2 regions of the Streptomyces sp. NPDC001507 genome follow, and region 2 is predicted to be linked to the other one. Evidence: predicted binding sites of a transcription regulator. Region 2 holds the regulator's gene; the other holds the start of a gene.

The links. The regulator HrcA, encoded in region 2, represses chaperone genes, less so after heat shock. The targets are predictions, from matches to a motif close to TTNGCACTCNGNNNNNCNGAGTGCNAA.
Positions count from the first base shown of each region.
Region 1: the regulator HrcA is predicted to act here: its motif matches at 10,660-10,686, upstream of groES (co-chaperone GroES).

Region 1 is NZ_JBIAVV010000009.1:345,021-359,991, reverse strand. It holds gene ACFY0K_RS29200 (ester cyclase) at 1-589, shown strand, start outside; gene ACFY0K_RS29195 (hypothetical protein) at 903-1,925, opposite strand; gene ACFY0K_RS29190 (DUF3293 domain-containing protein) at 2,266-2,763, shown strand; gene ACFY0K_RS29185 (ATP-binding protein) at 4,022-4,471, shown strand; gene ACFY0K_RS29180 (hypothetical protein) at 4,538-4,948, shown strand; gene ACFY0K_RS29175 (ABC transporter ATP-binding protein) at 5,008-5,700, shown strand; gene ACFY0K_RS29170 (ABC transporter permease) at 5,697-7,985, shown strand; gene groL (chaperonin GroEL) at 8,453-10,078, opposite strand; gene groES (co-chaperone GroES) at 10,205-10,513, opposite strand; gene ACFY0K_RS29155 (polysaccharide deacetylase family protein) at 10,845-11,648, opposite strand; gene ACFY0K_RS29150 (polysaccharide deacetylase family protein) at 11,645-12,538, opposite strand; gene ACFY0K_RS29145 (methyltransferase domain-containing protein) at 12,629-13,801, shown strand; gene ACFY0K_RS29140 (RNA polymerase sigma factor) at 13,798-14,971, opposite strand, start outside.
Region 2 is NZ_JBIAVV010000003.1:676,877-691,847, forward strand. It holds gene ACFY0K_RS13370 (HAMP domain-containing protein) at 1-1,130, opposite strand, end outside; gene ACFY0K_RS13375 (SpoIIE family protein phosphatase) at 1,233-3,326, shown strand; gene hemW (radical SAM family heme chaperone HemW) at 3,425-4,657, shown strand; gene ACFY0K_RS13385 (DUF3097 domain-containing protein) at 4,691-5,506, opposite strand; gene ACFY0K_RS13390 (MBL fold metallo-hydrolase) at 5,541-6,263, opposite strand; gene hrcA (heat-inducible transcriptional repressor HrcA) at 6,436-7,452, shown strand; gene dnaJ (molecular chaperone DnaJ) at 7,453-8,589, shown strand; gene ACFY0K_RS13405 (nitronate monooxygenase) at 8,835-9,929, shown strand; gene ACFY0K_RS13410 (16S rRNA (uracil(1498)-N(3))-methyltransferase) at 9,926-10,675, shown strand; gene ACFY0K_RS13415 (VOC family protein) at 10,706-11,098, shown strand; gene ACFY0K_RS13420 (hypothetical protein) at 11,192-11,755, shown strand; gene ACFY0K_RS13425 (S41 family peptidase) at 11,802-14,971, shown strand, end outside.

The sequences.
Region 1 (14,971 bases), on a different contig from region 2:
CAAGGACCGCACCGACGCGGAGCACGTCGTGGAGATCGTGGAGTTCCCGTCGTACGAGGAGGCGATGCGGAACTCGCGGCTCCCGGAGACCGACAAGGTCTTCCACGAGCTGCTGGCGCTGTGCGAGGGGACGCCGACGTTCACCGATCTGGACGTGGTGCGCGACGAGGGGCTGTTCGCCGGTACCGCGCGGCGGTTCTTCGAGACGATCGCCGCGCCCGGCCCGCTGGTTCCGCTGGACGGCCTGCTCGCCGAGGACTACCACGACCACGATCCGGTCGAGGGACAGGACACCATCGGCATGGACGCGATGCGGCGCAAGCTGGAGATGTGGCGCGGGGCCTTCGACTTCACGTTCCTCGTCGAGGACCAGATCGCGCAGGGCGACCGGGTGTGCACCCGGTGGCTGTGGACGGGCGTGCAGAAGGCGGCGTTCATGGGTGTGGCCAACACCGGCCGGCAGGCCACCATGGCCGGGACCACCATCCACCGCTTCGGTGCCGACGGGAAGATGGCCGAGGGCTGGCTGCAGTACGACCGGATGGGACTGCTGGCGCAGCTGGGCGCGCTGGACGCGCTGGAGAACTAGGCCGACCATCGAAGTACCCGCGAGGGGCGAAGCCCCCGTTCCCGGCGGACGACCGGGGACGGGGGCTTCTTCTGTCGCTGGTCTCCGAGCAGGAGCAAGAGCAACCGTCGTGTTCCTTCCCTCGGCCGGCGCTCCCGCGAACGCTGTCAGAGGGTCCGACCAGGATTTCGGATCTGCCGCCAGGGAAGGCGTTGGGCGCTTCACGCAGGTGCTTCTTCCCCTTACTGCTCTTCTGCTGCCGGTGGAGGATCCGCGCGCCACGCCCACTCTGGACGGGCGCACGGTGAGCACGAGCGGGGGATGTGGCGCGAGGTCAGTCGTCCAACTGGACGTGGCAGCGTGACCAGGCGACCGTCCACTCGCCGTCCACCTCGTAACCGGCCTCGCCCAACTGCTCGGTGGCCCGGGTCAGCACGTCCCGCAACCCGTCCAGGGTGCCGGAGTCCGGGGAGTCACCCGGGGGTCCGGACACGGGCGCGTAGTGCGTGACGTGCTGCTCCCCGCGGCGCGTGCCGACGATCTGAAGCGTGGGGGCGCCGTCGTCGTTGACGATCGAGGCGCACCAGCTGATCGCGTCCGGCTCTCCCTCCGGGTCGTCGTCGGAGAGGCCGAAGTCCTCATCTTCCCCCGCGGGGTCGGTGACGTCGCTCTCGCAGGAGAACCAGTCCACATGCCACGGGCCGGCCGTGTCCCATCGTTCCGTGTCCAGCTTCCTCTGGGCGACTTCGGTGAGGAGGGTGAGTGCACGGATCGAGTACGCGCGGAAGTCCGTCGGGAGTTCGCCGCTCAGATCGAAGGAGGGGTCCTCCGCCATCATTCTGTAGGCGTTCACGAGTTCGACGGCCAACTGGTCGTCGCCTTCCCCGTCCTCGTCGTCCTGTTGGTACTGACCGTTGTCGACCTTGGCGTAGCGCTCCTGGTCCGGCTCGCAGTGCCAGCAGAGGGGCATGCCGCTGCACATGCCGGCACTTTCGTCAGCCTCGTCCGTCTCGTGCTCGCGCTCCGTGGGCACCTCGGCCGGCTCTTCCTCCGGAGGGGGAGCAGGCCGAGACGGGTTGAGGCAGACCGCCTCCAGTCGTGCTCGTCCGACGCGGCTGCTGTTCAGCCATTCCGGCACCTCGTCGCCGACGCCGACGGGACGTGCCTGCAGAGGCCGAGCCGCGTTGCGGTAGAAGGCGATGTCGCAGGAGTCGGCGAGCCATTGGTCGAAGATCTCCTCGGTCCCCGGCCTGCCGAGGCCGCTCGACTCGGCCGTACGGAAGAGTTCCCGTGCGGCACCGAGGCCGATGACTGGAAGGCCCGCGCGGCCTGGCTCAGTGTCGGAGGGTACGGGCATGTAGAGCAGTCTCCGGAGGTCTGAGGACCCCGGTAGCGCACTGCCGCACCCCGGTGATCTGCACTTTCCCACGCGCCTCGCGCGGGCCGACCGTCGCCCGGGGCACCTCGCGCCCAGGTGTGATGCCCTCGAGCAAGCCCGGGTTCGGCGCTGGATCACACGGCCGAGCGAGAAGCTAACACCCGTACCAATCTTCCGCAAGATCTTCACAAGTCCTTGCCTGAAGGCCGCGATCATGAGACCTTGCGGCCTGACCGACCCTGCCGAACGTGGCGGGGGCGCGGTAAGCCCGATCTCCCTGCGCGATCTGTAAGGGGGTCTTCGTTTCAAGGAGGCCCCTGTGCACGCCATCGGCACTGCCGTAACACCCCGCAACTGGAATCTGTACCGGTCCGCGGTCGTCGAGATCCGGTTCCAGGACCGGATCCTTCGTGTCGAGCCGCGTTCTCCGGGCACAGCCGAGGGTTCCTTCCCGGAAATGGCCGGTGGCGGCACGGTCCATGTGATCACCGCGTGGAACCCCCGAGGTCGTACCGCGTCCCCCGACGCCAACGCCCGTGCCCACCGCCTGTTGCTCGCCGAGATCCACCGCCGCGGTCTCACCTGGTGGGCCGCCGAGGGCGGAGACGCGGTGGGCACGCACCGGGAGGAGAGCGTCGCCGTCGCCGGCCTGAGCGATACGGGCGCGCGTGACCTGGGCCGCCGGTTCGGGCAGGACGCGGTCTTCGCCTGGACTCCCGGCGCATGGCGTGTCCTGGCGTGCGGCTCCGACGCCGCCGCGGTGAGTGGGTGGGCGGCGTCCGCGAGAGGCTGCGCCACGGGTGCGGGCAGGGCTTGAGGAAGGGGAGAGGGGATTCGATGGGCATGTACCCGATGCGTACGCCGGATCACTGTCCGCACTGCGGCAGGCGTCTCGCCGGTCCACCGGCCGAGCGGGTCAGGGCCGACGGCTTTCCGGCCGAGCTGACGTACGCGACCGATCCGGTGTGCGGTGCGCGCTGGCACGTGTGGGACAGGACGTCGCCGCTGCGCCGCCTGGCTCGCCCGTATGTGGAGGGCTCGGGATGAGGTCTCGCTGAGCTGCTGGGGCTGCGGCCGCATTCCTATGGGGGCGAGCGGCCGGCGTCGAGGTCGGCGAGTGTGCGGTGATGGTCGTCCGGCGTCTACCAGTGTTTCCGGGCCGGCGGGATGGGACGGCGAGCCTTGGGGGGCGCCGGGAAATCGGTGCATCCGCGGTGATCGCGGGGCCGTGAGCAGGATGAGAGGTGCGGTTGTGACGGTGACGGCTGAGGAGACGCAGGGGGCGGGGGGCCTCGCTCGATCGCACACGGCTGCTGAAGGATCTCCAGGCGCAGGCGCGGCTCCCTGAGGACGATCTCCGGGAGCGGACCGACGTCGAGCCGCTGTTCCGGGACGCGCTGCGGGTCGAGTGCGACAAGGCTGTCGCGGCGGAACGTACGGCTGCCATGTACGAGACGTAGCGTGACGAGCGGGTCGTCCAGATCGTCGCCGCCTGGGTGCTGGCGTGTGTGTTCGTCCGGTTCAGTGAGGACAACGGGCTGATTCCGGAGGCGGGGCTCTCCGGCCCGGGGGATCGGCTGGCGGAGGCACAGGACCGGCACGACCCGTACTTCCGCGACAACCAGTCGCAGAACGACCGGCACAAGCTCGTCCCGGCCGGCCAACCCATCAAGCGCGTGCGGTACTTCACGGCGAGAGTCAAACCAAGACCGGACGACCCGGGCGGACCGTCCCGCCAGGACGCCTATCTACGCGCCCTCGGCACGCTTCCCCAAGTGTCCGCCCACTACGGGAGGTTCCAGCGGACCACACCGCGCATGCGGCCGGCTCAGCCACCGCCCGGCAGCCCGCACACGGTCGCCCACACAGTGCCGGCCTGCCCCTGCAGAAACCTTCTGTAAGGCCATCATCGCCGGTCACAGCCATCCCAGAGTCCGGATCTTCGCGCCATGACCGCCTTCACCCTCCGCTTCGCCGCCACCCCGCGCGGCGCCCGCCTTGCCCGCCGTCTCGCCTCGCACCAGATGGACGTCTGAGGCCGGCCCTACGGCAGTCCGGCTCACGACACCGTCGAGCTGATCGTCGCCGAGCCGGCCGTGAACGCCATCACGCATGGCCGGGTCCCGGGCCGGGACGCCGAGCTGCGGCTCAGCCTGGAGGCCGGGCAGGTGCGGGTGGAGGTGAGTGACATACGCGGTGACCGGCTTCCCGTGGCGCGCGACGCGGGCGGCTGCGAGGAGCGCGGCCGGGGGCTCGTCCTCCTCGCCTCACCCAAGGAATGGGGCACCACCCCGCACCCCTGTGCTCCCGGCAAGGCCGTCTGGGCGGTCGTGACAAGTTGTGCGGCGGCATCAAGTTCCGGTCCGCTCGACACTGACGGTTCGTCACCATCCCTCAGAAAAAGCTCAGTCGATGACCAAGCGCAAGTCGAGCAGAGGTCACACGAAGGCAAAGTCCATCATCCGGAAACACCGCCGAAAGTGGACAGAATTGAATTGACCATGCCATTCACCTCCCCTTCATGACTGCTAGGTTCACGACGGCTCCGGACCTGACCATCCGACGCCATGCATGAACAACGGGAGGAAAACATGCGCAAGTTGGCAGTCGGCGCGATAGCCGCAGACCTGTTCGCCGTCAGCGCGGGAACGGCGGCCGCCGTCTCGTGGCACACCATTCCGACGCTGTCCACCGGCGGCGGTTCGTTCACCGGTGGCCAGTACGCCTTCTGGCCCTCGAACCAGAACCACGGCGCCTTCGAGTGGGCGGGCAACCTGAACGACACCGACAACGGTGACGGTCACAACGTCTGCATGCAGGTCCGCGTCGAGGGCTACGACTGGAGCCGCTACAACGGCAAGCAGAAGCAGAGCGTACCGCTCGACCAGCTGAACTGGGACGGCGCCGCTCTGCACACCGACGACGCCTACATCCGCGTCTGCCGTGACAAGGGCTCGTTCAACCCTGACAACTGCTCATCGACGAAGCACTACCAGAGGTAGTCAGCGCTTCGGCAGGATCGCGGGCCCAGGGGCACAAACCCCTGGGCCCGCACGCTTCTTTGGGGGAAGCCATCAGCACGTCAGACATCATCTCGGCCATCGGAGTCGACCTCTCCTACGGCAACCAGCAGGCCGTCCGCGACGCCCACCTCTCGGTCGCCCCGGGTGAGGTCGTGGCCATCACAGGGCAGAGCGGCTCCGGAAAGTCCTCGCTGCTCTACTGCCTCGCCGGCGTCCTGCCGACCACACGCGGTCAGGTGCGCTTCGAAGGGCGCTCACTCGGTGACCTCTCCGACGACGAGATCAGCGCCCTGCGCCGGGAACGATTCGGATTCGTCTTCCAGTACGGCGAACTGCTCCCGGAACTGACCATCGAGGAGAACACCGCGCTGCCACTGCGCCTAGCCGGACAGCGCAAGCGCCCAGCCCTCACCAGAGCGGGCGAAGTGCTGGAACGGCTCGGCCTCGGCGAGCTGCGTGAACGCCGGCCGTCGCAGGTCTCAGGTGGGCAGAGTCAGCGCGTCGCGGTGGCGCGCGCCCTGGTCCACCGGCCCGCGGTCGTGTTCGCGGACGAGCCGACGGGCTCCCTGGACAGCGCCAACGCCTCCGCCGTGCTCAAGGAGTTCCTCGGACTGGCCCGCTCACAGGGCACCGCCGTCATTCTGGTGACGCATGATCACGGGGTGGCCGCACAGGCCGACACCCGTTACACGATGGCGGACGGGGTGCTCACGCCGCGAGGTGCGGCGTGACGGAATTCCTGCTCGGTCTGCGACTCCTCTTCGGCGCGGGGCGAGGCAACCGCACACGCTTCTTCCTGATGGCGGTCGGCGGCTCCATCGGTGTCTGCTGCCTGGCCCTCGTCCTCACCATTCCGGCGATCCTCCACGCCCACGACGGCCGTGCCGCGGCACGACAGCCCGTCACCGCCTCCAAAGGACCGGCGGACGGCACGCTCGTCGTCCAGCGCTCCGACGCGTACGGGTCCAGACCGTTCACCCGCGTGTTCATCGCACGGGGAACCGAGGGAACACGGTCGGCCCCGCCCGGGCTGACCCGGCTCCCCGGCCCTGGCGAGGTCTTCGTCTCACCGCGCCTCCATGACCTCCTGCGTGCGGCGCCCGCCGTCAAAGGGCTGCTGCCGGGACGTGAGAAGGGCACCATCGCGGGGGCCGGGCTCGCGCACCCGGACGAGCTGTACGCGTACATCGGCACCACGCGCGCCCGTATCGCCCACGAGGGCCGGACCCTGAAGGGGTTCGGGTACGACTACGCCCCGTCCCCCGCTGTGGAACCGTCCACGCTGACGGACGTGCGGTTCGCTCTGGCCACCCTGGTTCTGCTGCCCCTGGGGATCTTCCTCACCGTCTGTGCGCGTCTGTCCGCCGCCAGCCGCATGCGGCGCCTGGCGGCGCTGCGTCTGCTCGGCCTCAGCGTCAAGGGCACCCAGCGCGTGAACGCAGCGGAGACCGTGATGGCCGCAGTGCTCGGCGCGTTGCTCGGCCTGGGCGAGTACTGGGTTCTCAACCAGGTGATGTCCAGGACGGGGCTGCCCGCGCTGCGGTGGTATCCGGACGACGGTGCCCTGTCCGCGACCACCGTCGCCGTGTGCCTGATCGGCTGCCCGGCGCTGGCCTGGTTCGTCGGCCGAAAGAGCGCGCGGGAGGCCGCCACCAACCCGCTGGCGGTACGCCGCACCGCGCTCCCGCGACCGCCGTCCAAGTGGGGCGGTCTCCTCCTGATCGCCGGTATGGGCATCGTGTCCGGCTTCTGCGTCAGCGGTGTGCTCGGGCACCCCGCGTCGAGCGTGGGCGTGAACGGGCTGCTCGTGGTCGGCGGCGTCGTGCTGACCGGCGCCGGGCTCGTGCTCACGCTCCCGTTGATCTCGTACGTTCTCGCCCGCCGCGTGGCGGGGTCCACCGAGTCCCTCACCCTCAGCCTGGCGATGCGGCGCAACGAAGCCGAGCCCGGCAGCACGATGAGGGTCGTCACCGGTCTCGTACTCCTCGTCTACGCCGCCTCGCTCGCCCAGGGCGTACTCATCCAGATGGAACAGGCCACCCGGCCGGACGGCCCCCTGCAGGACTACTCCCTCTCCCTGTCCGCCCTCACCCCGGGTCAGCAGAGGGAACTCGGCGACGTGGCCGGTGTCCGCGCCCACGCCATCCTGATGAACTCCTGGGTCGACCTCGACAGCATGAGTCCCAAAGACGCACTCGCATCGTCGGCCACCGCCCTGATCGCCACCTGCGCGCAGCTGGACCACATGGTCGAGCGCTCCAAGGGCTGCGTGGACGGCAAGGTGATGCGGCTCGTCGACCCCAACTCCAGCCTCGGATCCGAACTGAAGCCGGGCGCGTCCTTCCGCTTCCGCCTCTCCGGGAGCAAGGCCGGGCACCTGGACATCGGCCTCCCCACCAGGCAGGTCGTCTACAGCGCGAGCTCCGTGTCCACCGTGGGCGGTGCCGTGCTCCTCGTCCCTCCGTCCGCGCTGCCCGCACACGCACGGCCCCGTGACGCCGAGTTCGTGCTCACCAGCAGTTCGGAACCGGGCCAGGTCCGCAAGGTCCTCGACGACATCGGGGCGATCGCCCCGATCGCCGAGGTCGAGCTGGTCGGACTGAACGTCCAGGGACTCGAACAGATATCGGTCGTCGAAACCCTGCTGGGCCTCGGCATGATCATGGGGCTGGTCATCGGCGTGGCCGCGTTCCTGGTGTCCGTGACCGACCGCGCGGTCGAACGCCGTGCGCAGGTCACCGCCGTCACCCTGATCGGCGCCCGGGCACGGACCATGCGGGCCGTGCAGTGCCTCCAGGTGGTGCTGCCGCTCGGTCTCGGTCTCGCCCTGGCGGTCGTCACCGGGAAGCTCGCCGAGTCCAGCTACCTGATCACAGGCGGTGGAGCGATCCGCTGGGATGTCGCCGGCATCCCCCTGCTGTCCGTGGCGGTGGCGGGAGTGGTGGCGGCCGCGGCGGCGGGCTCACTGCCACTGGCCGGCCGCCGGATCGATCCGGAGCTGATCCGCCGCGACTGACCGGTCGGTTCGCTATGGCGAAAACGGCTGCCCGAAGCCCGGACCTCGGCTTCGGGCAGCCTCGGAGCCGAGCGAGGAGTCCGGCCGACGCGGACCGGCGAGCCGCTCACCGCCCATCCGGATCCGCCGTCCCCTCTGCCCCCCCCCGCGCGCGACCTCGCGGCGACACCGTGTTGCTGAGAGACGTCCTCGACATCAAGGAGGACGTCTACACCGACGACGTCAAGGTCGAGCTCTCCCACGGGTACAAGGGGGGCTCCACGGGCGGGTCGAGGAGTACGTGGTCACCCCGCAGCTCCAGGAGCAGTTCGACAAGGCGCTGAAGCTGGTGCGGGGCGCCGGGCGACCATTACCTGGCGCCTGTGCCGGCCATGGCTGATCACAGGAAACGACCCCCCGCGAGGGGCGAAGCCCCCGTTCCCGGCGGACGACCGGGGACGGGGGCTTCGTGCGACGCCGGGGCGGTGCTAGTGCGAGTGGCCGTGCGAGTGGCCCGCGGCGGCGGCCTCTTCCTCTTCCTTCTTCTCGACGACCAGGGTCTCGGTCGTCAGCAGCAGGGAGGCGATGGAGGCGGCGTTCTCCAGGGCGGAGCGGGTGACCTTGACCGGGTCGATGACGCCGGCCTTGACCAGGTCGCCGTACTCGCCGGTGGCGGCGTTGTAGCCGTTGCCCTTCTCCAGCTCGGCGACCTTGGAGACGATGACGTAGCCCTCCAGGCCGGCGTTCTCGGCGATCCAGCGCAGCGGCTCGACGGCGGCCTTGCGGACCACGGAGACACCGGTGGCCTCGTCGCCGGTCTTGCCGAGGTTGTCGTCGAGGACCTTCACGGCGTGGACGAGCGCGGAGCCACCACCGGAGACGATGCCCTCCTCGACCGCGGCGCGGGTCGCGGAGATGGCGTCCTCCAGACGGTGCTTCTTCTCCTTCAGCTCCACCTCGGTGGCGGCGCCGACCTTGATCACGCACACGCCGCCGGCCAGCTTCGCGAGGCGCTCCTGGAGCTTCTCGCGGTCCCAGTCGGAGTCGGTGTTCTCGATCTCGGCCTTGATCTGGGCGACGCGGCCGGTGACCGCACCGGAGTCACCGGCGCCGTCGACGACCGTGGTGTCGTCCTTGGTGACGGTGACGCGGCGGGCGGAGCCCAGCACGTCCAGGCCGACCTGGTCGAGCTTGAGGCCGACCTCCTCGGAGACGACCGTGGCGCCGGTCAGGATCGCCAGGTCCTCCAGCATCGCCTTGCGGCGGTCGCCGAAGCCGGGGGCCTTGACCGCGACCGCGTTGAAGGTGCCACGGATCTTGTTGACGACCAGGGTCGACAGGGCCTCGCCGTCGACGTCCTCGGCGATGATCAGCAGCGGCTTCGAGGCGTTGGACTGGATGATCTTCTCGAGCAGCGGCAGCAGGTCCGCGATGGAGGAGATCTTGCCCTGGTTGATGAGGATGTAGGGGTCCTCCAGGACGGCCTCCATGCGCTCCTGGTCCGTCACGAAGTACGGCGACAGGTAGCCCTTGTCGAAGGCCATGCCCTCGGTGAAGTCCAGCTCCAGACCGAAGGTGTTGGACTCCTCGACGGTGATGACACCGTCCTTGCCGACCTTGTCCATCGCCTCGGCGATGAGCTCGCCGACCTGCTGGTCCTGGGCGGACAGCGCGGCGACGGCGGCGATGTCGGACTTCTCGTCGATCGGGCGGGCCGACGCGAGCAGGTCCTCGGAGACGGCGGCGACGGCGGCGTCGATGCCCTTCTTCAGGGCGGCCGGGGAGGCGCCGGCGGCGACGTTCTTCAGGCCCTCGCGGACGAGCGCCTGGGCCAGCACGGTGGCGGTGGTCGTACCGTCACCCGCGATGTCGTTGGTCTTGGTCGCCACCTCCTTCACCAGCTGCGCGCCGAGGTTCTCGTACGGGTCCTCGATCTCGACCTCGCGGGCGATCGTGACACCGTCGTTGGTGATGGTGGGGGCGCCGAACTTCTTGTCGATGACGACGTTGCGGCCCTTGGGGCCGATCGTCACCTTCACCGTGTCGGCAAGCTTGTTGACGCCGCGCTCAAGGGCGCGACGGGCGTCCTCGTCGAACTTCAGGATCTTCGCCATGGCAGCGGATGCCCTCTCGGAAATCTGGGGTGAACAACGCTGCGCCCCTGGCGCCCGGCTTCTCGGAGGATCGCGGGGGCCAGGGGCGCAGCTTCAAGCGGAGTGCTTGAGGTGTGAGTCGCAGGCTTACTTCTCGATGATCGCGAGCACGTCGCGAGCCGAGAGGACGAGGTACTCGTCGCCGTTGTACTTCACCTCGGTGCCGCCGTACTTGCTGTAGAGCACGACGTCGCCGACCTTGACGTCGAGCGGCAGGCGCTCGCCGTTCTCGAAACGGCCCGGGCCCACGGCGAGGACGGCGCCCTCCTGGGGCTTCTCCTTCGCGGTGTCCGGGATGACCAGGCCGGAGGCCGTGGTCTGCTCGGCGTCGAGCGGCTGGACCACGATGCGGTCCTCAAGCGGCTTGATGGCAACCTTGGAGCTGGCGGTCGTCACGATCCGACCTCCCCCTTCGGAGATCTCACGGGGTTAACTGTCTGAGGTGGCGACCAGGTCGATCCGTCGTCGCGGGTGCCGGACCTGCCCGTCGCGTTGTTGGCACTCTCATCTGCCGAGTGCCAGAGCCGAGACTATGACCGCGATTAGCACTCGGTCAAGCGGAGTGCCAATTGCCTGCGGCGCGGCGCCGAAAATCGGTGACCGGGGTTGTCGTGGCCGCCCCTGGGGGCTCCGCCCCCAGACCCCCCGTTCGGCCTCCGGCCTCGTCCTCAAACGCCGGACGGGCTGCATTTGTGGCTGAGCGCCGTCCTCGAACGAAGCTGTGGCGCTACAGGTAGTCCTCCAGACGGCCCACCGTCAGTCCGCTCGCCTGCACCCGGCGCAGCAGCCGGGCGGTGCGCTCCCTGAGGGGCGGGCCGAGGGCCTCGTCGGGGCCCACCAGGACGATGTCGCCGGGACGGAGCTGTCTGTCACCGGTCCGGTAGGTGATGCCGTCGGGGGTCGTCGCCGCCCGCCACAGCACCACCGCGACGACTCCGCAGTCCTCCGCGGCGCGCAGGGTGGTGGTGTCGTAGGTGCCGTAGGGCGGGCGGAAGAGGCGGGGCCGGACGCCGAAGCGGGACTTCAGCTTGTCCTGCTGGCCGCAGATCTCGGCGCGCTGGCCGGCGTAGGGCAGGCCGGGCATGGCCGGGTGGTCGAGGGTGTGGTTCTCGACGCTCGCGCCGACCGACTGGAGGCGGGCGAAGTGGCCGTAGCCGGGGCCGACCACGCTGTCCGTGAGGAACATGCTCACCGGCAGCCGCAGTTCGCGGACCATGTCGACGAAGCGGGGGTCCTTCTCGGCGCCGTCGTCGTAGGTCAGGAAGACCACCCGGTCGGAGGTGGGGAGGTGGTCGACGACCGGGGGGAGGCCGGTGCGCAGGGACAGCGGGTGCAGCGGCGGGCGCGGCGCCGGGGCGAGGGGCTCGGTCAGGCCCCACCGGCGGTACGGCGGCTCGCCGGACGGGCCGTGCGGGTGCACCCGGTCGGCGGCCTTGCGGCCGAGCCGTTCGATGGGGTCGACGGACGGCGCGCACGCGGACAGGAGGAGGGCGGCGGCCAGGACAGCGGCCGTCGCCCTCGGTCGGCTCACAGGTAGTCCTCCAGGCGCGCCACCGCGTAGCCGTCACGGGTGACCTTGTTCAGGAAGCGGCGCATGTCGTCGACCATGGTGCCGTCCCAGTCGTCGCGGCCCCGGAAGTGCGTGAGGACGATGTCACCGGGGTGCAGCGAGCGGTCCCACTCGCGGTACTCCCAGTGGTCGACGAACACCTCCTCGTCCCAGATCGGCGCGTACTTGATGCCGCAGGCCTTGGCGGCGCGCAGGGTGTCGCCGTTGTAGTTGCCGTAGGGCGGCCGGAAGACCGTCGGCGCCTTGCCGAACTGCCGCTTCATGATGTCCTGCATGCCGCAGATCTCGTGCTTCTGCTCGTCGTAGGTCAGACCGGGCAGGTAGGGGTGGGTGAGGGTGTGGTTGTTGAGGGTGTGGCCCTCGGCCTGCATCCGGCGGAAGTAGCCGTAGTCGTCCTTGACCAGGTAGTTGCTGAGGAACGCGGTGTAGGGGATGTGCAGTTCGCCCATCATCCGCAGGAAGTCCGGGTCCTTCTCGGCGCCGTCGTCGATGGTGAGGAAGACGACCTTCTTCCTGGTCGGGATCGTGGTGAAGACCGGGGGCAGGTCGTCCTCGACCTGGCCGTCCACCTCGAAACCGTCGCGAGCTGTGATCGTCGGCTTGCGTTTCGGCGGGGCCGGGGGCCGCAAGGGGACCGCGTCAAGACCCCAGCGCCGGGCGGCGGCGACCAGGGCGGCGTGGTCGTCGGGGGCGGCGGCCGCCCGGTGGGCCTGCTGGCCCGCGGCGGGCCGGACCGCGGCCTCGTCCCCCGGCCCGGCGCAGCCGGAGACGACGGCGACGGCCGCTACGGCGGCGAGAGCGGCCATGGCCGAAACCACCCTATTTTTGTCATTTTGTACGACTGCTCGCATGGCCTCGGATCCTTCCAGCCCTCTCCCCGGAAGCCCGGCAGACACCTCGGCCGGAGGCGAACCATCCACCGACTGGCCGACAATGACCCGGTGAACGACCTCCTCTCCCCCCTCCTCACCCCCGAGGGCCACGCCCTGCTCGACGAGGTGCGCGGCACCGCGCCCGCCGACGAGCTGGCCGTGGCCACCCGGCTGCGCCGCGAACACCCCGCCGAGCTGGTCTCGGCGGCGCTGGCCCAGGCCCGGCTGCGGCAGCGGGCGGCGGCGAAGTTCGGGGCGGCGGACGCGGACCGCATGTTCTTCACGCCGAACGGGGTCGAGCAGTCGACGCGGGCGACTGTCGCCGCGTACCGGGCCGAGCGGCTGAAGGCACTCGGGGTGACCTCGGTGGCGGACCTGTGCTGCGGGATCGGGGGCGACGCGATCGCGCTCGCGCGGGCCGGCATCCGGGTCCTCGCCGTGGACCGGGACCCGGTGACGGCGGCCACCGCCCGCGCGAACGCCGAGGCGCTCGGCCTCGCGGACCTGATCGAGGTCCGGGAGGCGGACGTCCAGGAGGTGGACACGGCCGGCCACGACGCCGTCTTCGTCGACCCGGCCCGACGCGGCGGCCGCGGCCGCATCTTCGACCCGGAGGCCTACTCACCGCCCCTGTCCTGGGCGGTGGCGACCGCGTCGACGGCCCGGGTGGCCGCGCTGAAGATCGCCCCCGGCATCCCGCACGAGGCGGTCCCGGCGGCGGCCGAGGCGGAGTGGATCTCGGACGGGGGTGACGTGAAGGAGGCCGTCCTCTGGTTCGGCACCGGCGCCCCGGGGGCCGTCCGCGCCACCCTCCTCCCCGGCCCGCGCACCCTGCTCGGCCGCGGCCTGCCCGACCCCGCCGTCCGCCCGGTCGGCCGTTACCTCTACGAGCCGGACGGCGCCGTCATCCGCGCCCACCTGGTCGCCGAGGCGGCCGGGGAACTGGCCGGCGGCCTCATCGACCCCACGATCGCGTACGTCACGGCCGACACGCTCCGGGCCACCGACTACGCCACGGCGTACGAGATCACCGACGAACTCCCCTTCAACGTCAAGAAGCTGAAGGCCCTGCTGCGCGAGCGCGGGGTCGGGAACCTGACCGTGAAGAAGCGCGGGTCGGCGGTGGAGCCGGAGGAACTGCGCAGGAAGGTAAAACCGCAGGGCCCGAACGCGGCGACCGTGTTCCTGACCCGGGTGGCCGGGGCGCCCACCATGCTGCTCGGCCACCCTGCCCGGCCCTAGGACTGGGCCTCCGCCGCCCGCCGCAGCAGCAGCTCCCGTTCCCGCTCGTTGCGGGCAAGGCCCGCGGCCCGTTCGAACTCCGCGCGGGCCTCGGCCGTGCGCCCGAGGCGGGCCAGCAGGTCGCCGCGGACGCTCGGCAGCAGGTGGTAGCCGTTCAGGGCGGGTTCGGCGGTCAGCGGGTCCACGATCGCGAGGGCCGCTGCCGGGCCGTCCGCCATCGACACGGCCACCGCCCGGTTCAGCTCGACGACCGGGGACGGGGAGCGGGCCGCCAGCAGCCCGTACAGGGTGGCGATGGACCTCCAGTCGGTCTCCTCGTACGTGTAAGCGTGCGCGTGGCAGGCCGCGATGGCCGCCTGGAGGGCGTACGGCCCCGGCGCGCCGGCCGCCGTGGCGTCCGCGCGGGCCAGGGCCCTGATGCCGCGGGCGATGAGCATGCGGTTCCAGCGGCGGCGGTTCTGGTCCCTGAGCAGGACCGGTTCGCCGTCGGGCCCGGTGCGGGCGGCCGTACGGGAGGACTGGAACTCCAGGAGGGAGGTGAGGGCGTGCACCTCCGGTTCCTTCGGCATCAGGGCGGACAGGACGCGGGCCAGCCGCAACGCGTCCTCGCAGAGCGACGGGCGCAGCCAGTCGTCGCCCGCCGTGGCCGCGTAGCCCTCGTTGTAGATCAGGTAGATGACGTCCAGGACCGAGCCGAGCCGGGCCTCGCGGTCGGGCCCGTACGGCACCTCGAAGGCGACGTTCCTCGTCGCGAGGGTGCGTTTGGCGCGGACGATGCGCTGGGCGACCGTCGGCTCGGGGACCAGGAAGGCGCGGGCGATCTCGGCCGTGGTCAGGCCGCCGAGGAGGCGCAGGGTGAGGGCCGTGCGGGCCTCGGGCGAGAGCACCGGGTGGCAGGTGGTGAAGACGAGCCGGAGCAGGTCGTCGTCGATGTCCTCCGGGTCGGCGGGCTCCTCGGGCGGGGCCGTCGTCTCGGTGGCGCGGCCGATCTCGGCGAGCTTGCGGGCGTAGTTCTCCCGGCGCCGGACCAGGTCGACGGCGCGGTGGCGGGCGGTCGTCATGAGCCAGGCGCCCGGGTTGTCGGGCACGCCGTCCCGCGGCCACTGCTCCAGGGCGGCGACCAGCGCGTCCTGCGCCAGCTCCTCCGCGATGCCGACGTCCCGGACGATC
Region 2 (14,971 bases):
ACGTGCGCCCGGCCGCCGAGGTTTCCTTCGGTGCCGACTTCGCGGGCGACGCGGGTGACTTCGTCGGCGAAGGCGGAGAGCTGATCCACCATCGTGTTGATCGTCGACTTCAGTTCGAGGATCTCGCCCTGCGCGTCGACCATGATCTTCTGCGAGAGGTCGCCGTTGGCGACGGCCGTCGTCACCTGCGCGATGTTGCGGACCTGGGAGGTCAGGTTCGACGCCATGAAGTTGACGTTGTCGGTGAGGTCCTTCCAGACGCCCGACACGCCCCGTACCTGGGCGCGGCCGCCCAGCCGGCCCTCCGTGCCGACCTCGCGGGCCACGCGCGTGACCTCGTCGGCGAACGCGGACAGCTGGTCGACCATGGTGTTCACGGTGAGCTTCAGCTCCAGCAGCTCGCCGGTGGCCTCGACGGTCACCGTGCGGGTCAGGTCGCCGCGCGCCACCGCCGTCGTCACCAGGGCGATGTCACGGACCTGCGCGGTCAGCCGGGACGCCATGGTGTTGACAGCCTCGGTGACGTCCCGCCAGCTGCCGGACAGGCCCTGCACCTTGGCCCGGCCGCCGAGCCGCCCCTCGGTGCCGACCTCGCGCGCGACCCGGGTCACCTCGCCGGTGAACAGGGACAGCTGGTCGACCATCGTGTTCACCGCGCGGGCGAGTCTGCGCAGGTCGCCGCGGAGCTGCCGGCTGCCGTCGTGGAGATCGACCCGCTGGGTCAGGTCGCCGCCGGCCACCGCGTCCAGCACGCGCGTGGCGTTCGCCGCCGGCGCGACCAGGGCGTCGAGGACCTGGTTGACGTCGTTGACGCGTGACGTCCAGGCGCCCTGGCCGGGGCTCGCCGACAGCCGTTCGTCCAGCCGGCCGTGGCGCACCAGCTCCCTTTTCACGCGACGCAGGTCGGTGTTGAAGTGGATTCCGCGGTCCATGATCTGGTTGAAGACCGCGGTGAGTTCGGCGACGATCCCCTCCCCGGCGGTCCCGTCGGTCCCGGTCTCCGGGACTTTCGCGAAGTCGCCGTCGCGGGCGGCGGTCATCGCGGCGAGCAGAGGGCGCAGCGCGGATGCTCGGAGTTGTTCCGGTTTCTGTCCGTCTTCGAGCACACGCGTAGCACTGTTCTCACTCATGGCGGCCCACTTCGGTAACTCGGTGCTTATGGGCGCAGTCAGTCTGTCACTCTGTCCGCATCGATCGGGATGTATTCGTCCGAACTGCTCGGGGAGCTGGACATGGGGGCCATACCCACGCAACGGGAGACCGTCTCCCGGGTCCGTGAGGCGCCTGCGCACGACGCGGCGCCTGCGCACGACGCGGCGCCCGCGCACGACAACGCTCCCGCCCACGACAACGCTCCCGCGCACGACACCGCGGGCCCGCGTGCGCAGGGGCGCGCGTCCCTGCCCGGCAGCCCCCTCGCGCCCGGTTCCGCCCGTGCCCTGGTGCGCGCCTCCCTCGACGAGTGGACGGAGTGCGGGCTGCTCAGCCCGGAGCAGCAGCGGGTCGCCGAGGACGCCATGGTCGTCGTCAGCGAACTCGTCACCAACGCCGTCGTGCACGCCGGTACGGACGTCGAGGTCGACTGGTGGCTGGAGGAGCGGGAGGGGACGGCTTTCGTCGTCGAGGTCACCGACCACCATCCCTCCCGCGCGCCCCGCGACCACCCGGGCGAGACGCCGTACGAGACACCGGAGTTCGGGCGCGGGCTGCGCCTGGTCGCCTCGCTCGCCGAGTCCTGGGGGGTGACGTACCGCACCGGCGCCAAGTCGGTGTGGGCGCGGCTGACCGGCCGCGGCGGCACGCTTCCCGACGAGCGGCAGCTGAAGGTCGCCGAGATCCTCGCCCCCGAGCCGCCCCAGCCCCAGCCCGCACACGCATCCGCGCACGCATCCGCGCACGCACTCGCGCCCGCGCACGCGCGCGTGGCCGCTGCGGAGCACGGAGAGCGCGGAGAGCGCGGAGAGCGCGGTGACTGCTCGCACCGCCCCGAGCGGGACCGGGACTGGCTCAACCGGGGCGCGCTGTCCTTCCTCGCCGAGGCCTCCGACCTGCTCGCAGGCCAGCTCGACGAGAACCTGGTGGCGGCGCTCACCGGCCAGCTGATCGTGCCCCGGCTCGCCGACTGGTGCGCGGTGTGGCTGGAGGACGAGGCGACCGTGCGCGGCGGCGGCTGGGGCGAGGCCGGCGGGGCGGGCGGGGCGGGCGGCCCGCGGCTGGCCCGGGTCTGGCACGGCAGCGAGAACCGCATCGAGGAACTGCGTGGCGCTCTGGAGAAGGACCCGCCGTGCGCGCAGGGCGGCTTACGGTCCGGGCCCGAGCCTTATCCCTGGCCCGGCGCGGCGCTCGGCCCGCAGGGCACGCACGGCTCGGCGCTCGCCTACCGGCTCATCGCGGGCGGCCGCCCGCTCGGCACGCTCGTCATCGGACGCTCCGGTCCGGACGGCATCCCCGACGAGATCACCGGCCTCGTGGAGGACTTCGGCCGCCGGGTGGCCCTCGCCATCGGCGCGGCCCGCCAGTACGCCCGCCAGGCCACCATCAGCGCCGTCCTGCAGCGCGGGCTGCTGCCCGGCGCGGTCGCAGAGATCCCGGGCGTGCGCAGCGCCCTGGTCTACGAACCCTGCGACAAGGGCGGCCCCAGCGGCGACTTCTACGACCTCTTCCCGGCCGGCGACGGCCGCTGGTGCTTCGCCGTGGGCGACGTCCAGGGCAAGGGGCCCGAGGCCGCCGTCGTCATCGGCCTCGCCCGGCCCTGGCTGCGGCTCCTGGCCCGCGAGGGCTACCGGGTCGCCGACGTCCTCGACCGCCTCAACCAGCTCCTCCTCGACGACGCCACGGAGGCCGCCGACGCCGCCGCCCGCGCCCTGGTCGCGGCCGGCGGCCGCGCCCTGCCGCCCGGCGACGGCCCGCAGACCCGGTTCCTCTCCCTCCTGTACGGCGAGCTCACCCCCCTCGACGGCGGCGGCGTCCGCTGCACCCTCGCCTCCGCCGGGCACCCGCTGCCGCTGCGCCTCGGCCCCGACGGCGAGGTCAGCACCGCCGCCCGCCCGCAGACGCTGCTCGGGGTCGTCGAGGACGAGACCTACACCAGCGAGACCATCGAGCTGGCACCCGGCGACAGCCTGCTGTGCGTGACCGACGGGGTCACCGAGCGGCGCTCCGGCAGCCGCCAGTTCGACGACGGCGACGGGCTCGCGCGGGCGCTGGCCGGCTGCGCGGGGCTGAACGCCGACCTGATCGCCGAGCGCATCAGGCGGCTCGTCCACGAGTTCGGCTGCGGGCAGCCGGAGGACGACCTGGCGCTGCTCGTCCTCCAGGCGGAGTGACCGAGGCCGTACAGGAAAGGTGACCGAGGCCGTACAAGAAAAGTGACCGAGGCCGTACAGGAAATCGGTACGGGAACCGGTACGGGACAATGGGGGACATGCCTTCCGCACTCCCCGACGGCGAGCCCGTCCCCGACGACGGCGCGCTCCCCGCGTCCGCGCTCGCCGGTGCCGCCGCCCGCCCCCTCGGGTTCTACCTGCACGTCCCCTACTGCGCGACCCGCTGCGGCTACTGCGACTTCAACACGTACACGGCGACCGAGCTGCGCGGTACCGGCGGTGTGCTGGCCTCCCGGGACAACTACGCGGACACCCTGATCGACGAGGTCAGGCTGGCGCGGAAGGTCCTCGGCGACGATCCGCGCGAGGTGCGGACCGTGTTCGTCGGCGGCGGTACGCCGACGCTGCTGGCCGCCGCCGATCTCGTACGGATGCTGGGCGCGATCCGTGACGAGTTCGGGCTCGCGGCTGACGCGGAGGTCACGACGGAGGCGAACCCGGAGTCCGTCGACCCGGCCTACCTGGCGGCCCTGCGGGAGGGCGGCTTCAACCGGATCTCGTTCGGCATGCAGAGCGCACGGCAGCACGTTCTGCGGGTCCTCGACCGCACCCACACCCCCGGACGTCCCGAGGCGTGCGTCGCGGAGGCCCGCGCGGCCGGCTTCGACCACGTCAACCTCGACCTGATCTACGGCACCCCGGGCGAGTCCGACGACGACTGGCGGGCTTCGCTGGACGCGGCGATCGGCGCCGGGCCCGACCACGTGTCGGCGTACGCGCTGATCGTCGAGGAGGGCACCCAGCTGGCCCGCCGGATCCGCCGCGGCGAGGTCCCGATGACCGACGACGACGTCCACGCCGACCGCTACCTGATCGCCGACTCGGTGCTGGCGGGCGCGGGCTTCGACTGGTACGAGGTGTCCAACTGGGCCACCTCGGACGCAGGTCGCTGCCTGCACAACGAGCTGTACTGGCGGGGCGCCGACTGGTGGGGCGCCGGACCCGGGGCGCACTCGCACGTGGGCGGCGTGCGGTGGTGGAACGTGAAGCACCCGGGGGCGTACGCGGCGGCGCTGGCGTCGGGGCGGTCGCCGGGCGCCGGGCGGGAGGTCCTGTCGGACGAGGACCGGAGGGTGGAGCGGATCCTGCTGGAGCTGCGGCTGCGGGAGGGGGTGCCGCTGGCACTGCTGAAGGAGGCGGGGCTGCAGGCCTCGCGGCGGGCGCTGGGGGAGGGCTTGCTGGAGGACGGTCCGTACGACGAGGGGCGAGCCGTGCTGACGTTGCGGGGGCGGTTGCTGGCGGACGCGGTGGTCAGGGATCTGGTGGACTGATCACTCCGAGGGCCTGAACCGGAGTGGGGAAGGTCAGGCCCCACCGCTGCCCGTGACGAAGTCGATCAGTTCCTCCACCCGCCCCAGCAGCTCCGGCTCCAGGTCCCTGTAGGAGCCCACGCGCGCGAGGATCGCCTGCCAGACGGCGCCCGTGTTGCCGGTGGGCCAGCCGAGGGCGCGGCAGACGCCCGTCTTCCAGTCCTGGCCGTGCGGGACGCGGGGCCAGGAGTCGATGCCCAGGGACGACGGTTTCACCGCCTCCCAGATGTCGATGTACGGGTGGCCGACGACCAGGGCGTGGTCGCTGGTGACCGACTGCGCGATGCGCCACTCCTTGGTGCCGGGGAGCAGGTGGTCGACGAGGACGCCGAGACGGGCGTCCGGGCCGGGGGCGAACTCGGCGACGATCGCGGGGAGGTCGTCGACGCCCTCCAGGTACTCCACGACCACGCCCTCGATGCGCAGGTCGTCACCCCAGACCTTCTCGACCAGTTCCGCGTCGTGGCGGCCCTCCACGTAGATGCGGCCGGCGCGGGCGACACGCGCGCGTGCGCCGGGGACGGCGACCGAGCCGGAGGCGGTACGGGAGGGGCGTACGGGTCCCCCGGACGTGGGGCGCACGAGGGTGACGACCCGGCCCTCCAGGAGGAAGCCGCGCGGCTCCAGCGGGAAGACGCGGTGCTTGCCGAAGCGGTCCTCCAGGGTGACCGTGCCCGCCTCGCAGCGGATCACCGCGCCGCAGAAACCCGTCCCCGGCTCCTCGACCACCAGACCGGCTTCGGCGGCCACCTCGGGCACCGGCTTCGGCTTCTTCCACGGCGGTGTCAGGTCGGCGGAGTACTGGCGCATTCGGATGACGATAGGAGAAGCCGGACCGGCACGCCTACGACACGCCGAAACGCGCCGCCAGGGCCTCGCGCTGGGCCCGTACGAACGCCGCGTCCACCACCGCTCCGTGACCGGGCACGTACAGGGCGCGGTCGCCGCCCAGGGAGAGGAGGCGGTCGAGGGCGGCGGGCCACCGCGACGGTACGGCGTCGGGACCGGCCTGCGGATCGCCGGACTCCTCCACCAGGTCGCCGCAGAACACCACCTCCGGGTCGCCGGGTACCAGGACGGCGAGGTCGTGGGGAGTGTGGCCGGGGCCCACGTTCGCCAGCAGGGCCTGGCGGCCGTCGCCCAGGTCGAGGGTCCACTCGCCGGAGACCAGATGGCGGGGGAGGGGGAGGGCGTCGGCCGCCTCCTCGGCCTCCCCGGCCGGCAGGCCGTTGCGGATCGCGTCCAGGCGGAGTTCCTCGCGGTCGTACCCGAGGACGCCCTCGGCGCCCACGGCCGCGTACAGGGCCGCGCCCGCGAAGGCGGCCGCGCCGAAGACATGGTCGAAGTGGGGATGGGTGAGCGCGAGATGGGTCACACGGCGGTCGGCCAGTGCCTGCGCCTCGGTACGCAACCGTGCGCCCTCGGCCAGGCTCGACCCGGCGTCCACCATCAGGGCCGTGCCCGCGCCCAGGACCAGACCCGCCGTGCAGTCCCAGCCCGGCAGCCGGCACCGGCCGACGCCTTCGGCCACCCGCTCCCAGCCCAGCTCTTCCCAAGTCACCGTCATGCCGCGACGCTAGCCGTAGAACGCCATGGGTCCTGACCGGCCTTGCCCAGTCGGTGCCCCACGGCCGTACACTGGGCCGGGGATGCTGGCACTCGCGTTCGCAGAGTGCCAGACGAAAGGCCCGAAGGGACCGAAAGGCCGCGGGGACGACTTTCTGGAGGTGTGGCGCCGGATGCTGAGTGAACGCAGGCTTCAGGTATTGCGCGCCATCGTCCAGGACTACGTCGGCACCGAGGAGCCGGTCGGTTCGAAGGCGCTGACCGAACGGCACAACCTCGGGGTCTCCCCGGCGACCGTGCGCAACGACATGGCCGCTCTGGAGGACGAGGGGTTCATCGCCCAGCCGCACACCAGCGCGGGGCGGATCCCCACCGACAAGGGGTACCGGCTGTTCGTCGACAAGCTGGCCGGCGTCAAGCCGATGAGCGCGCCCGAGCGGCGGGCCATCCAGAACTTCCTCGACGGCGCCGTCGACCTCGACGACGTGGTGGCGCGGACCGTGCGGCTGCTGGCCCAGCTGACCCGGCAGGTGGCGGTCGTGCAGTACCCGTCGCTGACGCGGTCGACCGTGCGGCACGTGGAACTGCTCTCCCTCGCACCGGCCCGGCTGATGCTGGTACTGATCACCGACACCGGACGGGTCGAGCAGCGGATGGTCGACTGCCCGGCGCCCTTCGGCGAAACGTCCCTGGCGGATCTGCGGGCGCGGCTGAACAGCCGGGTCGCGGGACGCCGGTTCTCGGACGTGCCCCGGCTGGTGGAGGACCTGCCGGAAGCCTTCGAGGCCGAGGACCGCGGCACGGTCTCGGCGGTGCTCTCCACCCTGCTGGAGACGCTCGTCGAGGAGAACGAGGAGCGGCTGATGATCGGCGGCACCGCCAATCTCACCCGCTTCGGACATGACTTTCCCCTCATGATCCGGCCCGTCCTGGAGGCCCTGGAGGAGCATGTCGTCCTCCTCAAGCTCATGGGCGAGGCGGGGGATTCGGGCATGACCGTACGCATCGGTCACGAGAACGCCTACGAGGGACTCAACTCCACGTCAGTGGTGTCGGTCGGTTACGGTTCGGGCGGCGAGGCAGTCGCCAAACTCGGCGTGGTCGGACCGACCCGCATGGATTACCCGGGAACGATGGGAGCGGTACGAGCGGTGGCACGGTACGTCGGACAGATCCTGGCGGAGTCGTAAGTGGCCACGGACTACTACGCCGTTCTCGGCGTGCGCCGCGACGCGTCGCAGGAAGAGATCAAGAAGGCCTTCCGTCGGCTCGCGCGCGAGCTGCACCCGGACGTCAACCCGGACCCGAAGACCCAGGAGCGGTTCAAGGAGATCAACGCCGCCTACGAGGTGCTCTCCGACCCGCAGAAGAAGCAGGTCTACGACCTCGGCGGGGATCCGCTCTCGCAGAGCGGCGGCGCGGGGGCCGGTGGCTTCGGGGCGGGTGGCTTCGGGAACTTCTCCGACATCATGGACGCGTTCTTCGGTACGGCGTCCCAGCGCGGTCCGCGCTCGCGCACCCGGCGCGGCCAGGACGCGATGATCCGGATCGAGGTCGAGCTCGACGAGGCGGCCTTCGGCACGACCAAGGACATCCAGGTCGACACGGCGATCGTCTGCAACACGTGCAACGGTGAGGGCGCGGCGCCGGGCACCTCCGCCCAGACGTGTGACATGTGCCGGGGCCGCGGTGAGGTCTCGCAGGTGACGCGGTCCTTCCTCGGCCAGGTCATGACCTCGCGGCCGTGTCCGCAGTGCCAGGGGTTCGGGACCGTCGTGCCGACGCCGTGCCCCGAGTGCGCGGGCGACGGGCGGGTGCGGTCGCGGCGGACGCTGACCGTGAAGATCCCGGCCGGTGTCGACAACGGCACGCGGATCCAGCTCGCCGGTGAGGGCGAGGTGGGGCCGGGCGGCGGTCCGGCCGGTGACCTGTACGTCGAGATCCACGAGCTGCCGCACTCCACGTTCCAGCGGCGCGGGGACGACCTGCACTGCACGGTGACGATTCCGATGACGGCGGCGTCGCTCGGTACGAAGGTGCCGCTGGAGACGCTGGACGGGCTCGAGGAGGTCGACATCCGGCCGGGCACGCAGTCCGGGCAGTCGATTCCGCTGCACGGGCGCGGTGTCACGCATCTGCGGGGCGGCGGCCGGGGTGACCTGATCGTGCACGTCGAGGTGACGACGCCGACGAAGCTGGACCCTGAGCAGGAGCGGTTGCTGAGGGAGCTGGCGAAGCTGCGCGGGGAGGAGCGGCCGACGGGGCAGTTCCAGCCCGGTCAGCAAGGGCTGTTCAGTCGGCTGAAGGACGCGTTCAACGGGCGTTGACGGGTGCCGTGAAGGGGCTCCGCCCCTTCGACCCCGCCAGGGGGCTCCGCCCCCTGGACCCCCGGAGACCTATGCCCACCCACCACCCGACTCGGCCCGCCGAAAAGTGCGCCCGCCCGCCGGCTCGGTCCGTCGGGAGGCGCGGTCGCCCGGTCGGCTCGGTCCGTTGTGGGGTGTGGTTTCTGGCATGTGCCAAAGGGGCGGCCCGATTCGGTCTTGTTCGGAGGACGTGACAACATGCCGTCATGTCCTCCGCACTGACCGATCTCTTGCCTCTTCCGATCGTGCAGGCCCCCATGGCAGGCGGGGTCTCCGTCCCGCAGCTCGCCGCCGCCGTGTCCGAGGCGGGCGGGCTGGGGTTCCTCGCCGCCGGGTACAAGACCGCCGACGGGATGTACCAGGAGATCAAGCAGCTGCGGGGGCTGACCGGCCGTCCCTTCGGTGTGAACGTGTTCATGCCCCAGCCCGAGTACGCCGAGTCCGGGGCCGTCGAGGTCTACGCGCATCAGCTGGCCGGTGAGGCCGCCTGGTACGAGACCGAGCTCGGCGACCCGGACAGCGGCCGGGACGACGGGTACGAGGCCAAGCTGGCCGTGCTGCTCGACAACCCGGTGGCCGCCGTCTCCTTCCACTTCGGCGTGCCGGCGCCGGAGGTGCTGGACTCCCTGCGGCGGGCCGGGACGGTCACCCTCGTCACCGCCACCACCGCCGAGGAGGCCCTCGCCGCCGAGCGGGCCGGGGCGGACGCGGTGATCGCCCAGGGCGTGGAGGCGGGGGGACATCAGGGCACCCACCGGGACGTCGCGGAGAACGACGGGTCCGGGATCGGGCTGCTGTCGCTGGTCGCCCAGGTGCGCGAGACCGTCCGGATCCCGGTCGTCGCCGCGGGCGGGATCATGCGCGGCGGCCAGATCGCGGCCGTACTGGCGGCGGGGGCGAGCGCGGCACAGCTGGGGACGGCCTTCCTCGCCACCCCGGAGTCCGGCGCCGCCGCCCTGCACAAGCAGGCGCTCACCGACCCGCTCTTCACGCGGACCGCGCTGACCCGGGCGTTCTCCGGGCGGCCCGCCCGCGGCCTGGTCAACCGGTTCATGCGCGAGCACGGCCCGTACGCGCCCGCCGCCTACCCGGAGGTCCACCACCTCACCTCCCCGCTGCGCAAGGCCGCCGCCCGGTCCGGGGACGCGCAGGGCATGGCCCTGTGGGCCGGACAGGGCCACCGGATGGCCCGCGAGCTGCCCGCCGGACAGCTGGTGGAGACCCTCGCGCAGGAACTCGCCGCCGCGTCGACAGCGTTGTCCACCAAGGGAGAGCGCTTGGGAGAGGGGGACGGGCGATGACCGCGCCCGTCTTCGTCGTCGAGGACTTCCCCGCGGGCGGCGCCGGACAGTACGTCCTCGACGGGCCCGAGGGCCGGCACGCGGTCTCCGTGAAGCGGCTGCAGCCCGGCGAGGAGGTCGTCCTCACCGACGGCGCCGGCCGCTGGGCGGTCTGCGAGGTGCTCGCCGCCGAGGGCAAGGACCGGCTGGTCGTCCGCATGACGTCGGTCTCCGAGGAGCCGGAGCCGTCGCCCCGCATCACCGTCGTCCAGGCCCTCCCCAAGGGCGACCGCGGCGAGGTCGCCGTGGAGACCATGACCGAGGTCGGCGTAGACAGGATCGTGCCCTGGCAGGCCGCCCGCTGCATCACCCAGTGGAAGGGCGAGCGGGGCCTCAAGTCGCTGGCGAAGTGGCGGGGCACCGCCCGCGAGGCCGGCAAGCAGTCCCGCCGGGTGCGGTTCCCCGAGGTCACCGACGCGACGACGACCAAGCAGGTCGCGGCACTGCTGGCGGAGGCCGACCTCGCCGCCGTCCTGCACTCCGACTTCGAGCACGGCAGCGAGCCGCTCGCGGCGGCCGAACTGCCCGCCGGGGGCGAGATCGTGCTGGTCGTCGGGCCCGAAGGGGGCGTCGCCCGGGACGAGATCGCGCTGTTCGAGGAGGCGGGTGCGAAGGCGTACACCCTGGGGCCTACCGTGATGCGCACGTCGACCGCCGGGACGGCGGCCGCGGCCCTGCTGCTGGGCCGCACCGGCCGGTGGTCCTGAACCGACCGCACCACACCCTGGGGGACAGCCGTGGAACTCGCCCAAGTCCGGCTCCTGGTCACCGACTTCGCCGCCTGCTACCGCTTCTACGCCGAGGTGCTCGGGCTGAAGCCGCAGTCGGGGGCGAGCGAGGGGCCGTACGAGAAGTTCAGCCCGCACGCCGGATCGGCGGGGATCGCCCTGCAGGACCGGGCGATGATGGCCGCGATACTCGGCGAACTGGGGGACGCGGCGACCGGGCACCGGTCTGTGGTGGTGCTGCGCGTCGACGACCTGGACGGCTACTGCGAGCAGATCACCGCACGGGGCGCGGTCCTCGTGCACGGACCCGAGCCGATGACCGAACGCATGCGGGTCGCCCACCTCAAGGACCCCGAGGGGAACCTGGTGGAACTCCAGGAGTGGCTGCTGCTGCGGACCTGAGGGACGGCGCACCGGCACGGGTGACCCCTCCGAACACGTGAGTGGCCGTAAGCCCCCTACCGCCACCGGCGGGACGGTGGCAGGCTGCCCTCCATGGGGGCATTGAGGCGGATTTGGGGCCGGCCACGCGGGACCAGGGCGGCGGCCGCGGCGGGGCTCGCGGTGATCGCCGTGGGCGGTGCGGTGGGCTGTCAGCCGAGCGGCCTGAACACCGCGACGGTCGCCTACACCACCGACCGGACCGCCACCGCGGAACTCAAACGCCAGCACGTCGACGTCGACTGGCTCACCTGCACCGGCAATTACGGGTCACCGTCGGGGGCCTCGAAGAGCGCCAGGACGCCGTCGGCCACCGCGACCACCGTCGTCTCCGTCGACTGCCGGGGCCGGACCAAGGACGGCCGGGACATCACCGTCGCCGGCCGGGTCACCAAGGCCGTCAGCGGGGCCTGCGTGCGCGGGAACCTCGTGGCCAAGGTCGGCGGCAAGGAGTGGTTCCGGGTGACCGGGCTGGGCAACTGCGACGCGACACCCGGGCCGGCGTACAGCACCTACCGGCCGCCCACCTACGGGCAGCAGCCCGGCCCCACCGTGACCGTCACGAAGACGATCTGGTGCCAGGGCGACCCCAAGTGCTGGCCGGTGCAGGGAAAGTGATCGAAATCGGCCACCGGGAACACAGCGCGGTGCATAGGCTGAGCGAGTGACTCAGGGTGCAGCGACAGGACCGCGGTCCTACCTCCGATTTCCCCATGTCCACGGCGACCTGGTCGCCTTCACCGCCGAGGACGACGTGTGGCTCGCGCCCCTGGACGGCGGCCGGGCCTGGCGGGCCAGCGCCGACAACGTCCCCGTGACGCTGCCCCGCATCTCGCCCGACGGCACCACGGTCGCCTGGACCTCCACCCGCGACGGCGCCCCCGAGATCCACCTCGCCCCCGTCGACGGCGGCCCGTCCACCCGCCTGACCCACTGGGGGAGTTCCCGCACCCAGGTGCGCGGCTGGACCGCCGACGGGCGGGTCCTCGCCATCTCCACCCACGGCCAGGCCAGCCTCCGGCGCAGCTGGGCCCACGCCGTCCCGCTCGACGGCGGTCCGTCCACCGTCCTGCCGTACGGCCCCGTCGGCCACGTCGCTTTCGGCCCGCACACCGTGCTGCTGTCCGCGCCGATGGGGCGGGAGGCGGCGTGGTGGAAGCGGTACCGGGGCGGTACGGCGGGCAAGCTGTGGATCGACCGGGACGCCCGGGGCGGGGAGGGCGCCGGCGAGTTCGTCCGGCTGCACGCGGAGCTGGACGGGAACCTGGAGTACCCCGAGTGGGTCGGGGACCGGATCGCGTTCCTCTCCGACCACGAGGGCACCGGGGCCCTGTACTCCTCCCTCGCCGACGGCTCCGACCTGCGCCGGCACACCCCCCTTGGGGGCACCTCCCGCTCGAGCGAAGCCGAGAGTGGGGGAGGCTTCTACGCCCGGCACGCGGCGAGCGACGGCACCCGGGTCGTGTACGCCTCGGCCGGTGAACTCTGGCTCCTCGACGACCTGGAGGGCGCCGAGCCGCGCCGCCTGGACATCCGGCTCGGCGGGTCCCGGACCGACCGGCAGCCCTACCCGGTCAACGCGGCCCGCTGGTTCAGCTCCGCCTCGCCCGACCACACCGCGCGCGGCAGCGCCGTCCTGGTGCGCGGCGGCGTGCACTGGGTGACCCACCGCTCCGGTCCGGCGCGCGCCCTCGCCGCCCAGCCCGGGGTGCGGGCCCGGCTGCCCGTCACCTTCCGTGCGGACGCCGAGGAATGGGTGGTGTGGGTGACGGACGCCGAGGGCGACGACGCCCTGGAGTTCGCCCCCGCCACCGGACTCGTGCCCGGCGCCACCCCGCGCCGGATCGCCGCCGGACAGCTCGGCCGGGTCCTCGACCTCGCCGTCGCCCCCGACGGCGGCCGGGTCGCCGTCGCCGCCCACGACGGCAGGCTGCTCCTCGTCGAACGCGAGACCGGCGAGGTCCGCGAGGTCGACCGCAGCGAGGACGGCGACGTCTCCGGACTCGCCTTCTCCCCCGACTCCGGCTGGCTCGCCTGGTCCCACCCCGGCGCCGGCGGCCTCTGCCAGCTCCGCATCGCCCACACCACCGACCTCACCGTCACCGAGGCCACCCCGCTGCGGTTCCGGGACTACGACCCCGCCTTCACCCGCGACGGCAAGCACCTCGCGTTCCTCTCCACCCGCTCCTTCGACCCGGTCTACGACGAGCACGTCTTCGACCTGGCCTTCGTGGTCGGCGACCGCCCGCACCTGATCACCCTCGCGGCCGCCACCCCCTCGCCGTTCGGCCCGCAGCGGCACGGCCGCCCCTTCGAGACCCCCGACAAGGAGGAGACCCCGGACGCCGAGGGCACCCCCGCCACCCGGATCGACCTGGAGGGCCTCGCCGACCGGATCGTGCCTTTCCCCGTCGAGGCCGGCCGCTACTCCACGCTGCGCGCCGCCAAGGACGGCGTGCTCTGGCTGCGCCACCCGGTCCGCGGCGTCCTCGGCGCCTCCCGTGCCCACCCCGAGGACCCGGCGCCCAAGACCGAGCTGGAGCGCTACGACCTCGCCCAGCAGCGCATCGAGTACCTCGCCTCCGACGCCGACCACTTCGAGGTCAGCGGCGACGGCAAACGCGTCCTGCTCTGGGCCGACGGCAAGCTCAAGGTCGTACCCAGCGACCGCCGCGCCTCGAACGACGACGACAGCGACACCAACATCACCGTCGACCTGTCCCGGGTCCGGCAGACCGTGGACCCGGCCGCCGAGTGGCGGCAGATGTTCGACGAGACCGGCCGCATCATGCGCGACCAGTTCTGGCGGCCCGACCTCGGCGGCGTCGACTGGAACGGCGTCCTGGACCGCTACCGCCCGCTCGTCGACCGGGTCGCCACCCACGACGACCTCGTCGACCTGCTCTGGGAGGTCCAGGGCGAACTCGGCACCTCGCACGCCTACGTCACCCCGCGCGGCGGCCACGGCGGCGGACCCCGGCAGGGCCTGCTCGGCGCCGACATCTCCCGGCACGCCGACGGCAGCTGGCGCATCGACCGGATCCTGCCCGCCGAGACCTCCGACCCCGGCGCCCGCTCCCCGCTCGCCGCGCCGGGCGCCGCGGTCCGCCCCGGCGACGCGATCGTGGCCGTCGCCGGCCGCCCCGTCGACCCGGTCACCGGCCCCGGCCCGCTCCTGGTCGGCACGGCCGGCAAGGCGATCGAACTGACCGTGTCACCGGCGGGCGGCGGCGACCTGCGGCACCCGGTGGTCGTCCCGGTCGGCGACGAGGAGCCGCTCCGCTACCACGCCTGGGTCGCCGACCGCCGGGCCCACGTCCACGAACTGTCCGGCGGCCGCCTCGGCTACCTCCACGTGCCCGACATGCAGGCGCCGGGCTGGGCCCAGATCCACCGCGACCTGAACGTGGAGATGGCCCGCGAGGGCATCGTCGTGGACGTCCGCGAGAACCGCGGCGGGCACACCTCCCAGCTGGTCGTGGAGAAGCTGGCCCGGCGGATCGTCGGCTGGGACCTGCCGCGCGGCATGCGGCCGCAGAGCTACCCGAGGGACGCGCCCCGGGGACCGGTCGTGGTCGTCGCCAACGAGTTCTCCGGCTCCGACGGCGACATCGTCAACGCGGCGATCAAGGCGCTGGGCATCGGCCCGGTGGTCGGCACCCGCACCTGGGGCGGCGTGATCGGCATCGACAGCCGCTACCGCCTGGTCGACGACACGCTGGTCACCCAGCCGAAGTACGCGTTCTGGCTGGAGGGCTACGGCTGGGGCGTCGAGAACCACGGCGTCGACCCGGACGTGGAGGTCGTCCAGACCCCGCAGGACTGGGGGGCGGG